One region of the Ruegeria sp. CI1 genome, then DNA from elsewhere that is predicted to be linked to it. Evidence: riboswitches for the same ligand, from Rfam matches in the RefSeq annotation. Region 1 holds a riboswitch; each other region holds the start of a gene.
The links. A riboswitch is a leader RNA that binds a small molecule or an ion and turns the genes downstream of it on or off. The one in region 1 is predicted to bind cobalamin.
Positions count from the first base shown of each region.

Region 2: it holds a riboswitch for cobalamin, as region 1 does, so the genes downstream of both, ACR0LZ_RS03030 (ABC transporter substrate-binding protein) here and ACR0LZ_RS17860 (DUF1636 family protein) in region 1, are expected to answer to the same signal.
Region 3: it holds a riboswitch for cobalamin, as region 1 does, so the genes downstream of both, ACR0LZ_RS12580 (hypothetical protein) here and ACR0LZ_RS17860 (DUF1636 family protein) in region 1, are expected to answer to the same signal.

Region 1 is NZ_JBQFQP010000016.1:86,730-90,000, reverse strand. Features, by position in the region: gene ACR0LZ_RS17870 (NAD(P)-dependent oxidoreductase) at 1-24, opposite strand, end outside; gene ACR0LZ_RS17865 (LysR family transcriptional regulator) at 103-987, shown strand; cobalamin riboswitch at 1,059-1,265, shown strand; gene ACR0LZ_RS17860 (DUF1636 family protein) at 1,336-1,719, shown strand; gene cobW (cobalamin biosynthesis protein CobW) at 1,723-2,778, shown strand; gene cobN (cobaltochelatase subunit CobN) at 2,794-3,271, shown strand, end outside.
Region 2 is NZ_JBQFQP010000002.1:221,094-224,364, forward strand. Features, by position in the region: gene ACR0LZ_RS03025 (Mur ligase family protein) at 1-851, shown strand, start outside; cobalamin riboswitch at 894-1,086, shown strand; gene ACR0LZ_RS03030 (ABC transporter substrate-binding protein) at 1,236-2,246, shown strand; gene ACR0LZ_RS03035 (FecCD family ABC transporter permease) at 2,243-3,271, shown strand, end outside.
Region 3 is NZ_JBQFQP010000009.1:150,952-154,222, reverse strand. Features, by position in the region: gene ACR0LZ_RS12590 (alpha/beta hydrolase family protein) at 1-838, opposite strand, end outside; gene ACR0LZ_RS12585 (TetR/AcrR family transcriptional regulator) at 922-1,497, shown strand; cobalamin riboswitch at 1,561-1,766, shown strand; gene ACR0LZ_RS12580 (hypothetical protein) at 1,856-2,260, shown strand; gene ACR0LZ_RS12575 (protein-tyrosine phosphatase family protein) at 2,299-2,802, opposite strand; gene ACR0LZ_RS12570 (DNA polymerase III subunit gamma/tau) at 2,971-3,271, shown strand, end outside.

The sequences.
Region 1 (3,271 bases):
CGTATGCCCGCGTATACGATTCATGCGGTGACTATGAAGCTTTGAAACCGGCAAGAGAAACGAATAATAATGATCGCAATGGTCAAAAAATTTTGGTGATAAATGGACCGCCTTCCAAATCCGGCCTGGTTGCGAACGTTTGAGGCGGCGGCTCGCCATCTGAACTTTACCACGGCGGCGAAAGAACTTGGGCTGACCCAGACGGCAGTGTCGCTGCATATCCGCTCGCTGGAAGAGGATTTGGGCGAAAAACTGTTTCTGCGCGCCGCGCGTCGGATCGAATTGACGGAACTTGGCCAATCCTATGCGCTGACCGTGCGGCGGGCGCTGTCGGATATCGCGCTCAGCACCAACAGCCTGTTTGGCCCGGCCACCCGCCAAAGCCTGACAATACGGGCAGCAATTTCGACCGCCACCTATTGGATCGCGGCGGAATTGCCTGATTTCAGCGCGCAATATCCGGAAATTCCTGTGCGGCTGGTGTCGCATATCTGGAATGACAGCGCCGCCCCTGCAGATGTCGATATCGAGATCCGGTTGGGACATGGCGATTGGCCGGGCGTCATGGCCGAGAAGTTGAGCGAGGAAACCATCGTTCCGGTCTGCCGTGCCGGTGACCCCGTTCCCACCATCCGGCAGATGCACAGCGGGCCGTTGATCCACATTCTCGGCTACGAGGACAACTGGGCGCGCTACCTTGAGGCGCATGGGCTTGACCACGACCCATCGGCAACCCGGCACGCCGTCGATACCACGGTCGCGGCGTTGCAACTGGTGATGGGAGGGGCGGGTTACGCCACCATCCTCGGCCGTTTTGCGCGCAATGCCATATCCCAGGGCGCACCGCTGCAAATTGCCGGGCCACCGATTCCCTTTGGGCAGTCGCATTACCTGATCCGATCCGACGCGGCGACATCGGTTTCCGGTTCAGCACGCCTTTTCGAGGCATGGCTGCGGGACAGGTTGGCTGGCGATGCCGCTGGTTAACGATGGCGGGTCGCTTTTTCACCCTGACGGTTCACAAGCCTGACGCCGCGCTTGACAAGTCCCCTGCCCTTGCCGCATGTCCGCGCTGTTGGTGTCTGCGCGAGCAGATGAAAAGGGAATGCGTCAGCGGTTCACCGTCAAACGCAGCCGCCCCCGCGACCGTGACCGGAGAGGGTGCCCAAATGCCACTGGCCGACAGGCCGGGAAGGCGGGACACCCGACAGGGACAAGCCCTGACATCCGTAAGCCGGGAGACCTGCCAGCGCCCGAAGACCAGACCGGACGGGGTGTTCCGGTGTCGGGCCGTGGCCCGCATGAAACCCCGTTCCCCGAAACCTGAATGGGGGGATGAGAGACGTGACCGAGCCTGCACCAGTCGAACTGCTGGTCTGCACCACCTGCCGCCGGGGTCTGCCCATCGAGGATGACACCCAGCGCCCGGGCGCGCTGTTGCACAAGGCGCTGACCGAGGTCGAACTGCCCGATGGCGTTCTGCTGAAACCGGTCGAGTGTCTGTCGAACTGCGATCAGGGCTGTTCGATCGTTCTGCGTGGCGGGCCGTCACGCTGGACCTTCGTCTATGAGAACCTGAGCGAAACAGACGATGTCTCGATCATCGTCGAAGGCGCGACCAAGTATCTGGCCACCGAGGACGGGCTGGTAAAGTGGCGCGACCGCCCCGAACATTTCCGCAAGAACTGCGCCGCCCGCATTCCCCCGATTGGAGCCTGAGCCATGAGCACCCTTGAAAAACTTCCCGTCACCGTGATTACCGGCTTTCTGGGCTCGGGCAAGACCACGCTGATCCGCCACCTGATGCAGAACCCACAGGGCAAGCGGTTGGCCGTGGTGGTCAACGAATTCGGCGATGTGGGCGTCGATGGCGAGATCCTGAAAAGTTGCGCCATTCCGGATTGCCCGGCGGAAAACATCATGGAGCTTGCCAATGGCTGTATCTGCTGCACCGTGGCCGACGATTTCATCCCCACCATCGAGGCGCTGATGGCGCTGGAGCCGCGCCCCGATCACATCCTGATCGAAACCTCGGGTCTGGCGCTGCCGAAACCGTTGCTCAAGGCGTTCGACTGGCCCGACATCCGGTCGAAGATCACCGTGGACGGTGTGATTGCGCTGGCCGATGCCGAGGCGGTGGCCGCTGGTCGCTTCGCGCCGAACGTCGAAGCGGTGGACGCCCAGCGCATGGCGGACGAGTCCATCGACCACGAAACGCCGCTGTCAGAGGTGTTCGAAGACCAGATTTCCTGCGCCGATATCATCCTGCTGACCAAGCCCGACCTGGCCGGACCCGACGGCGTTGCGAAGGCCAGGGAAATCATCGCTGCCGAGGCCCCGCGCCCGCTGCCGGTGGTCGAGGTCGCCGAAGGGGCCGTGGACGTGCGCGTTATCCTGGGGCTGGAGGCCGCTGCCGAGGATGACATGGATGCCCGCCCATCGCACCACGACGGGGCGGACGATCATGAACACGATGATTTCGAAAGCGTCGTGATCGAGTTGCCCGAGCAATCCGATCCCGCCGACCTGATGGCCCGGATCGAACGTCTGGCAAACGAATTGAACATCCTGCGCGTCAAAGGGTACGCCGCCGTATCCGACAAACCGATGCGTCTGCTGGTGCAGGCTGTGGGCGCGCGTGTTCGCCACCAATACGACCGGGCTTGGAAACCGGGCGAAGAGCGCCGCTCGCGCCTGGTGGTGATTGCCGAGCATGACGACATCAACGAAGCCGCAATTCGCGGTATTCTCGAAGGTGTGGCCGAGGCCGCCGAATAAGGGACCGAGACGCCAATGCATGTCGTCTTTCGCGAAAGCCACGGTCTGGAAGAGACCGAAACACCGACCGATCTGGGCCAGAGCCCGGGCGATCTGGTGGTGCTGTCCTTTTCCGACAGCGACCTTGGCGCGTTCGCGGCGGGCTGGCATCGCGGCGGCGGAGCCGAGGGGCGGATGCCGTCATTGCGGCTGGCAAATCTGTCGGCGCTGAAGCATCCGCTGTCGGTCGATACCTATGTCGAACAGACGCTGGAGGGGGCCAAGGGCATCCTGATCCGGCTTATAGGCGGCGTGCCGTACTGGTCTTACGGGCTGCAGCAGGTTCATGCGCTGGCGCAATCGAAAGGGCTGGCGCTGGCTGTTCTGCCAGCGGACGGGCGTGAGGATACCCGGCTGGACGACTATTCCACCCTGCCGGTCTCGACCCTGCGCCGCCTTGCGCATCTGTGTGATACCGGCGGCGAGGTGGCGGCCCAGGCCGCGCTGGCACAGA
Region 2 (3,271 bases), on a different contig from region 1:
GCGTCAACACGGTGCCGGAACTGGCGCAGGCGAAGTTTGCCGTGCGCCGCGCCCTGAAGAAGGGCGGTGTTCTGGTCCTGAACGCGGATGATCCCTTTGTGCGGGACGAGGCGGAAACCACGCCGGGTGTGATCTGGTGGTTCTCGCTGGACCCGGAAAACGATCTGATCCGCCGCGCCCGCGAGCGGGGAGAGTGCTGTTCGTTCCTGCGTGGAGAAGAGATCGTGTTCTTCGATGGGCAGGCCGAGCAGGTCATTCAATCGGTTCGCGATGTGCCGCTGACCATGGGGGGTGCGGCGCGCTATAACATCCTGAACGCGATGGCGGCGCTGTGCCTTGCGCGTGCGATGGAGATCCCGGTTGAGGCCATTCGCGCCGGGCTGGCCGGGTTCAGGCCCGATGCCCGTGACAATCCGGGCCGGTGCAACGAGTTCGCCTTTAACGGCGCGCGGGTGTTTGTCGATTTTGCCCACAATCCACATTCGATTGCGGCCGTGTGCGAGGCGCTGGGCGGGCTGTCGGCAAAGCGGCGCTTCATCGTGCTGAGCCATGCGGGCGATCGGTCGGACCAGGATATCCGGGAGGTCACCAGAACGGCGCTGGGGTTTCAACCGGATGTGGTGGTCGCTGCCGAGTTGGAAGGGTATCTGCGGGGGCGTGAGCTGGGCGAGATTCCGGCACTGATCCGGCAGACCGCCACGGAATGCGGGCTGCGGGAGGATCAGGTTCTGCGCGCGGCCTCGCCGGTCGAGGCCAGCAGGATGATCCTGGATCGGGTCGAGCCCGGTGATCTGGCGCTGTTGCTGGTTCTGTCAGAGCGCGATGCGGTGCTGAACCTTTTGCAGAGCTAGCCCGGGCGCGCGCAGAATTTTCTTGCCGCACCGTAAGGATTGCACTAAGCGCGCGGTACCGGTCCCGAAAGGGCTAAGAGGGAATCCGAGGTGCCGCGCGGCATCAACCGGAACTGCCCCCGCAACTGTAGGCGGCGAGCGCTGTCCGTTCGTGTCACTGGGCCTTTCAGGTCTGGGAAGACAGGACAGGCGACGACCCGTCAGTCAGGAGACCTGCCGGTAAAAACCGAAACACACCGGACGGGGTTGTCCGGGGAGGTTGCCAAAGGATCCTGCCGGGGGCCGTGCGCCGCCCTGCACCGACAGAAGGCGAAATGCGACTGTCGCTTTGGTCAATGCCCTTTCACCCGTTCTCCGGTCATTGACATATGGAGATCGATCATCATGGTTTTGCGTACCGGCCTTGTGGGCCTTTCCCTGTCTCTGTCGGCGGCAAGTGTGGCCGCCAGCGAAGATTTTCCGCTGACCATCGAAAACTGCGGCCATTCGGTGACGTTCGAGGCGCCAGTGGCGTCGGCGGTCACGGTCGGTCAGGCCGCGACCGAGGTGCTTTATGCGCTGGGGCTGGGCGAGCAGGTTCTGGGAACCTCGGTCTGGTTCAACGAGGTTCTGCCTGAATTTGCCGAGGTGAACGCCAAGGTGGAGCGTCTGGCCGACAACGACCCCAGCTTTGAAAGCGTGGTTGCCAGGCGGCCCGGTCTGGTGGCGGCGCAATATGAATGGCATGTCGGCCCCGAAGGCATCGTTGCCACGCGAGAACAGTTTCACGAACTGGGCATTCCGACCTATGTGATGCCTGCCGATTGCGTCGGCAAGGACAACTCGGTCGGCAGTGACGGGACGCGGATCGAGATGTTCTCGACCGATACGCTGTATCAGGGGATCGAGGAACTGGCCGCTGTCTTTGGGGCGTCCGAGAAGGGTGCGGAACTGGTGGCGGACTACAGGGCGCGCGAGGCCGCAGCCATTGCCAGGGCGAAGGCGGTGGAACTTGACGACGTGTCCGCCGTGTTCTGGTTCTCGTCCCCGGAGATGGAAAGCGATCCGTTCGTGGCCGGGCAGAAAGGCGCGCCGGGATATATGATGAACGCGCTGGGCATCCGCAACGTCATCGAAACGGATGAGGAATGGCCGACGGTGGGCTGGGAAACCATTGCCAAGGCCAATCCGACTGTCATCGTGATCGCCAAGATGGACCGTCGCCGCTTTGCCGCCGATGACTATGAGAAAAAGCTGGAGTTTCTGCGCAACGACCCGGTGGCCAGCCGGATGGATGCGGTCAGGAACGACCGCATCGTCATCATGGACGCGCAGGCCATGGACGCCACCATACGCGCAATTCCGGCGCTGGAGGATCTGGCCGAGGAGTTGAGCAGCGGCGGTAACAGCCAGTGAGCGAGATCGCCGCAATCGCCCGGCACGTACTGGGGGCCGTGTGCCTTGCCGTGCCGGTGCTGGTTGCGGCGGTTCTGGCGGGCGCGATGATCGGGGAAACCGCGCTTGCGCCCGAGCTCGTGTTTTCAGTGCTGGCCAACAAGCTGGCCGGGGCGGGTCTGGCCGTCGATCCGATCGATCAGGGGATCGTGTGGAGTTACCGGTTGCCACGGGCGCTGGTCGCCGCGGCCTGCGGCGCGGGACTGGCCGTGGCGGGTGTGGTGCTGCAGGCGCTGCTGCGCAACGCGCTGGCCGATCCGTATATTCTGGGCATCTCTGCCGGGGCCTCGACCGGGGCGGTGGCGGTGACCATCGCCGGATTGGGCGGCGGCGCGTTGTCGCTGTCCTTTGGCGCGTTCAACGGTGCGCTGCTGGCTTTTGGGTTCGTTGCCATCCTGGCCCGTGCGGCGGGTGCGGGTGGCGGACGGGCGGCAACGGCGCAGATCGTTCTGGCGGGGATTGCGGGATCGCAGCTGTTCAACGCGATGACGGCCTTCATCATCGCCAAATCCGCAAATGCCGATCAGGCGCGCGGAATCATGTTCTGGCTGATGGGCAACCTGAGCGGGGTGCGCTGGCCGGATGTGTATCTTGCGATACCTGTGGCTTTTGCCGGCTGGCTGATCTGCCGTTTTCACGCCCGCGCGCTGGATGCCTTTACCTTTGGTTCGGATTCCGCGGCGTCACTGGGCATACCCGTCCGGCGGGTTCAGGCGGTGCTGATCCTTGCCACCGCGCTGACGACGGCGGTCATGGTATCGATCGTGGGGTCCATCGGCTTTGTCGGGCTGGTGATCCCGCATGCCGCGCGATTTCTGGTGGGGCCGGGGCATCGCCGCCTGATCCCGACCGCCGCCCTGATCGGTGCCGTGTTCCTGATTGGAGCGGATATCGTGTCGCGCATCATCATCCCCGGTCAGGTCCTGCCCATCGGGGTGGTGACTGCGTTGATAGGTGCGCCAGCCTTTGCCGTCATTCTGGTGCGC
Region 3 (3,271 bases), on a different contig from region 1:
GTGCGGGCCACACAACGGCATTCTTACGCGCAAACGCGCCCAGATGGCCAATTTGCTTCACTCCAAAATCCTGAGGCGTCAATTCACGCCGTCGCGCATCTTGCCCATAAAGTTCGGCCAATCGCCAAACGCATTTGGGCGGGATCACCTGATCGTCCGAAAACGCAATCATATCCACAGATGCGCCACTTCTTTCCCAGTCGGGTTTCGGTAAGGTCGTTCCGGCATCCGGCAGATAGCTTTTTGCGGATGTGCACCATTTTCGCCATTGCCAATAGACCGGAGCAGGTAGATCTGCTCCGAACCCAACAAGACGCCCAGGCAAATACCCCAAACTCTTAACCAGCAGCGGAACATGCCCGAACCAAAACATTCTGGCGAGCGCTTGATAAGGCCAAGGGTGATCGCGATGTTGTACCAGCCCTGAACAGACACAGATCATTCTGTCGATTTCTTCGATGCCAGGCTGCAAAGGACCGAGCATCCCGCCAATCGAATGCCCGATGACCCAAAGCTTTGAATTTGGGAACCGACGACGCATTTCCGTCCGAGCCGCGGGCATGTCGACCAATGCCCAATCGGTCATGGATGACTTGGATTTCTTTAGGTTGCCGGTCAAAGAGTGGCCGAAATCCCGGTAATCGTACGTCAGACAAGCAATTCCGCGTTCTAAGGCCAGCCACGATGCGAAATGTCTGTAGTAGTCCCTCGGAACACCGGTCGCCCCATTGAGCACGACCGTAACTTCTGGCTTTTCTTTCGCATGAAAGAGGCGGGCAGACAGTTGGTAGTCGCCCGAGTGAATAAGAAGGTCTTCAGCTGACACCTGGTCCTGCATATTTAACTCCGCGCCCCCTAGACCGGTCGGTCTAGTCCTGATCTCTGGACCAATTGGTCCAGTGCTGTCAATAATCCACGCAAATGACTGAACGTCCTTTGCCAACAAAAGAGCGCCTGATTCGGGCTGCGGCCGACCTTTTCCAGAGGTCGGGCTATCACGGGGTCGGGCTGAACGAAGTTCTTTCCGTGGCTGACGCACCCAAAGGATCGCTGTATCACCATTTCCCGAATGGAAAGGCCGATCTGGCGCTTGCGGCCGCTACTTGGGCGTCCGATGCGATGCTTGGTCTTATTGCCGCGTCATTTGAGCCTGCGGAAGATTTCCAGTCCGGGGCCACAACTCTTTGCAACAAGATAGCGAAACTTTTCGACAAATCAGGTCAGTGGGATACCTGCCCGATTTCCGCTACTTTGTTCGAAGGGCCGGACAACAATATATTCCGCAACCATGCCTATCACTTGTACGAGGGTTGGATAACCGAAGTCGCACATCACGCAAGGCGACTTGGAGTGGCCGAGCCAGAATTCGCGGCAGATACTGTGTTCATACTGCTCCAGGGCGGGTGGCAGTTGGCCCGGGCAAGGCGATCTTCGGAGACCCTAAGAAACGTGCCTTGCCGCTTGAGCAAGATGTCGACGTCTAAACAAATTCAGTAAACCCGCCCGGCGCGACAAAGGTGCTTGAACCGCAGGATTCGTCTTGACCCAGAATTGTGCGCCCGCTAGCGATTAGGCGATGGTTTCCGGCCGCGTTCACGGTCGGAATGAAAAGGGAACACGGTACGGTTCTTCCAGAACCAATTCCGCGACTGCCCCCGCAACTGTAGGCGGCGAGCGAAGCCGAAATGCCACTGGTCCAAGGGCCGGGAAGGTCGGCAAAGCAGCGACCCGCAAGTCAGGAGACCTGCCATCGGAACTGAAACTCGAACTCGGGCGGGGTGTCCGGGACAGGGTCCGATAGCTGATTGCTGTCCTTCCCGTCCGTTGTCCTCGTCACCAGCGCGGAGGGCGCGACATGATTTGGAAATCCGACAAGCACCTGTTCACGGCAACAGTGTGCCAGAAAACCGGTAAACCCTGCCCGGCATTGGCGCAAATGGGTAAAAAACTGGCACAGGCGATATCTGCGGCAAAGCCATTGACTGCAGATGACTTCGAGATCGACGGAAGCTGCGCACTTGAACATTGTGCCACTGGGTGCGATGCCAGATTCCGCGCCGATCATTCTCGCATTCGAGTATTCTGCGGTGTGAATGACGAGGCGGATAGCGAACGCCTGAACCAGATTGAAGACGCTCTATTGAACTCTTCTCGGACCGTTTTTCCCTCGGGTTGGATCAAGCAGATGCCCTGCGCGTTCCTCGAAGCAGTTCCGCAGGGCAATCAGGCGGCAGAAACCGCCTGCCACGCGCCACTTTGAAAGACCGCCAACGCAAAAACATAACCCTCAGTCCGGCCTCAGGGCCGGTCTGCCACCATCTGCCCTTTCAGCGCCCAATCCATTTGGGGTTCGGTTTCGACGGCGCAGGGGCGAATGGCGCGTAGCCGTTTCAGCGCATCCGAAGGTCTTTCACCACATTCGACCATCAACCTCAGCGCAGCCATTCCCGATCTTCCGCAACCGCCACGACAGTGGATCAAAATCCGACCACCGCCAGCAAGTGCCTGCCGCGCAGACGCACTGGTCTCGGCCCATTTCGCCTGGACATGACTGGGCGGAATACCAAAATCTTCGATCGGCAAATGGACCCATCGGCAGGCGCGCGCCTGAATATCCAAGCCGAAACTGCGCGCGCCGTCTTGGATCATTTCGACCTCTGTCGTCATCGAAATCACTAGGCCCGGTTTCCAGTCGGCAATGGTGTCGAGGTCAGAAGGATAGTCTCCGCTCCGACCCGGCATCTGGCAGATAGCCAATGTGCCTCCGCCCACCTGCAGCCCAAATATCACCAGTTGTGACACGATTAGCTCCCACACAACCAACACGCTGAAATCTGCATTCTCCAATGGATGCCTGAGTGTTTTACCCCGGCTTGCAAGCAATCCAAACCAAAATCGGACCTGCTGCTGTGGACGCGGGCATCGCGGCACACTACGCTGCGGTTTTAAGACGAATCCGGCAGAGCAGACATGACCGACACCGCACCCGCACCCTATCAGGTTCTTGCCCGAAAATATCGCCCCGAAACCTTTGCCGATCTGGTCGGCCAGGATTCGATGGTGCGGACACTAAGAAACGCCTTTGAAGCAGACCGGATTGCGCAGGCTTTTATCATGACCGGCATTCGCGGGACGGGTAAAACCACTACCGCACGGATCATCGCCAAGGGCATGAACTGCATCGGGCCGGATGGAAACGGAAAGCCGACAACTGAACCTTGCGGTCAGTGCGAGCATTGCGTTGCGATCATGGAAGGCCGTCATGTAGACG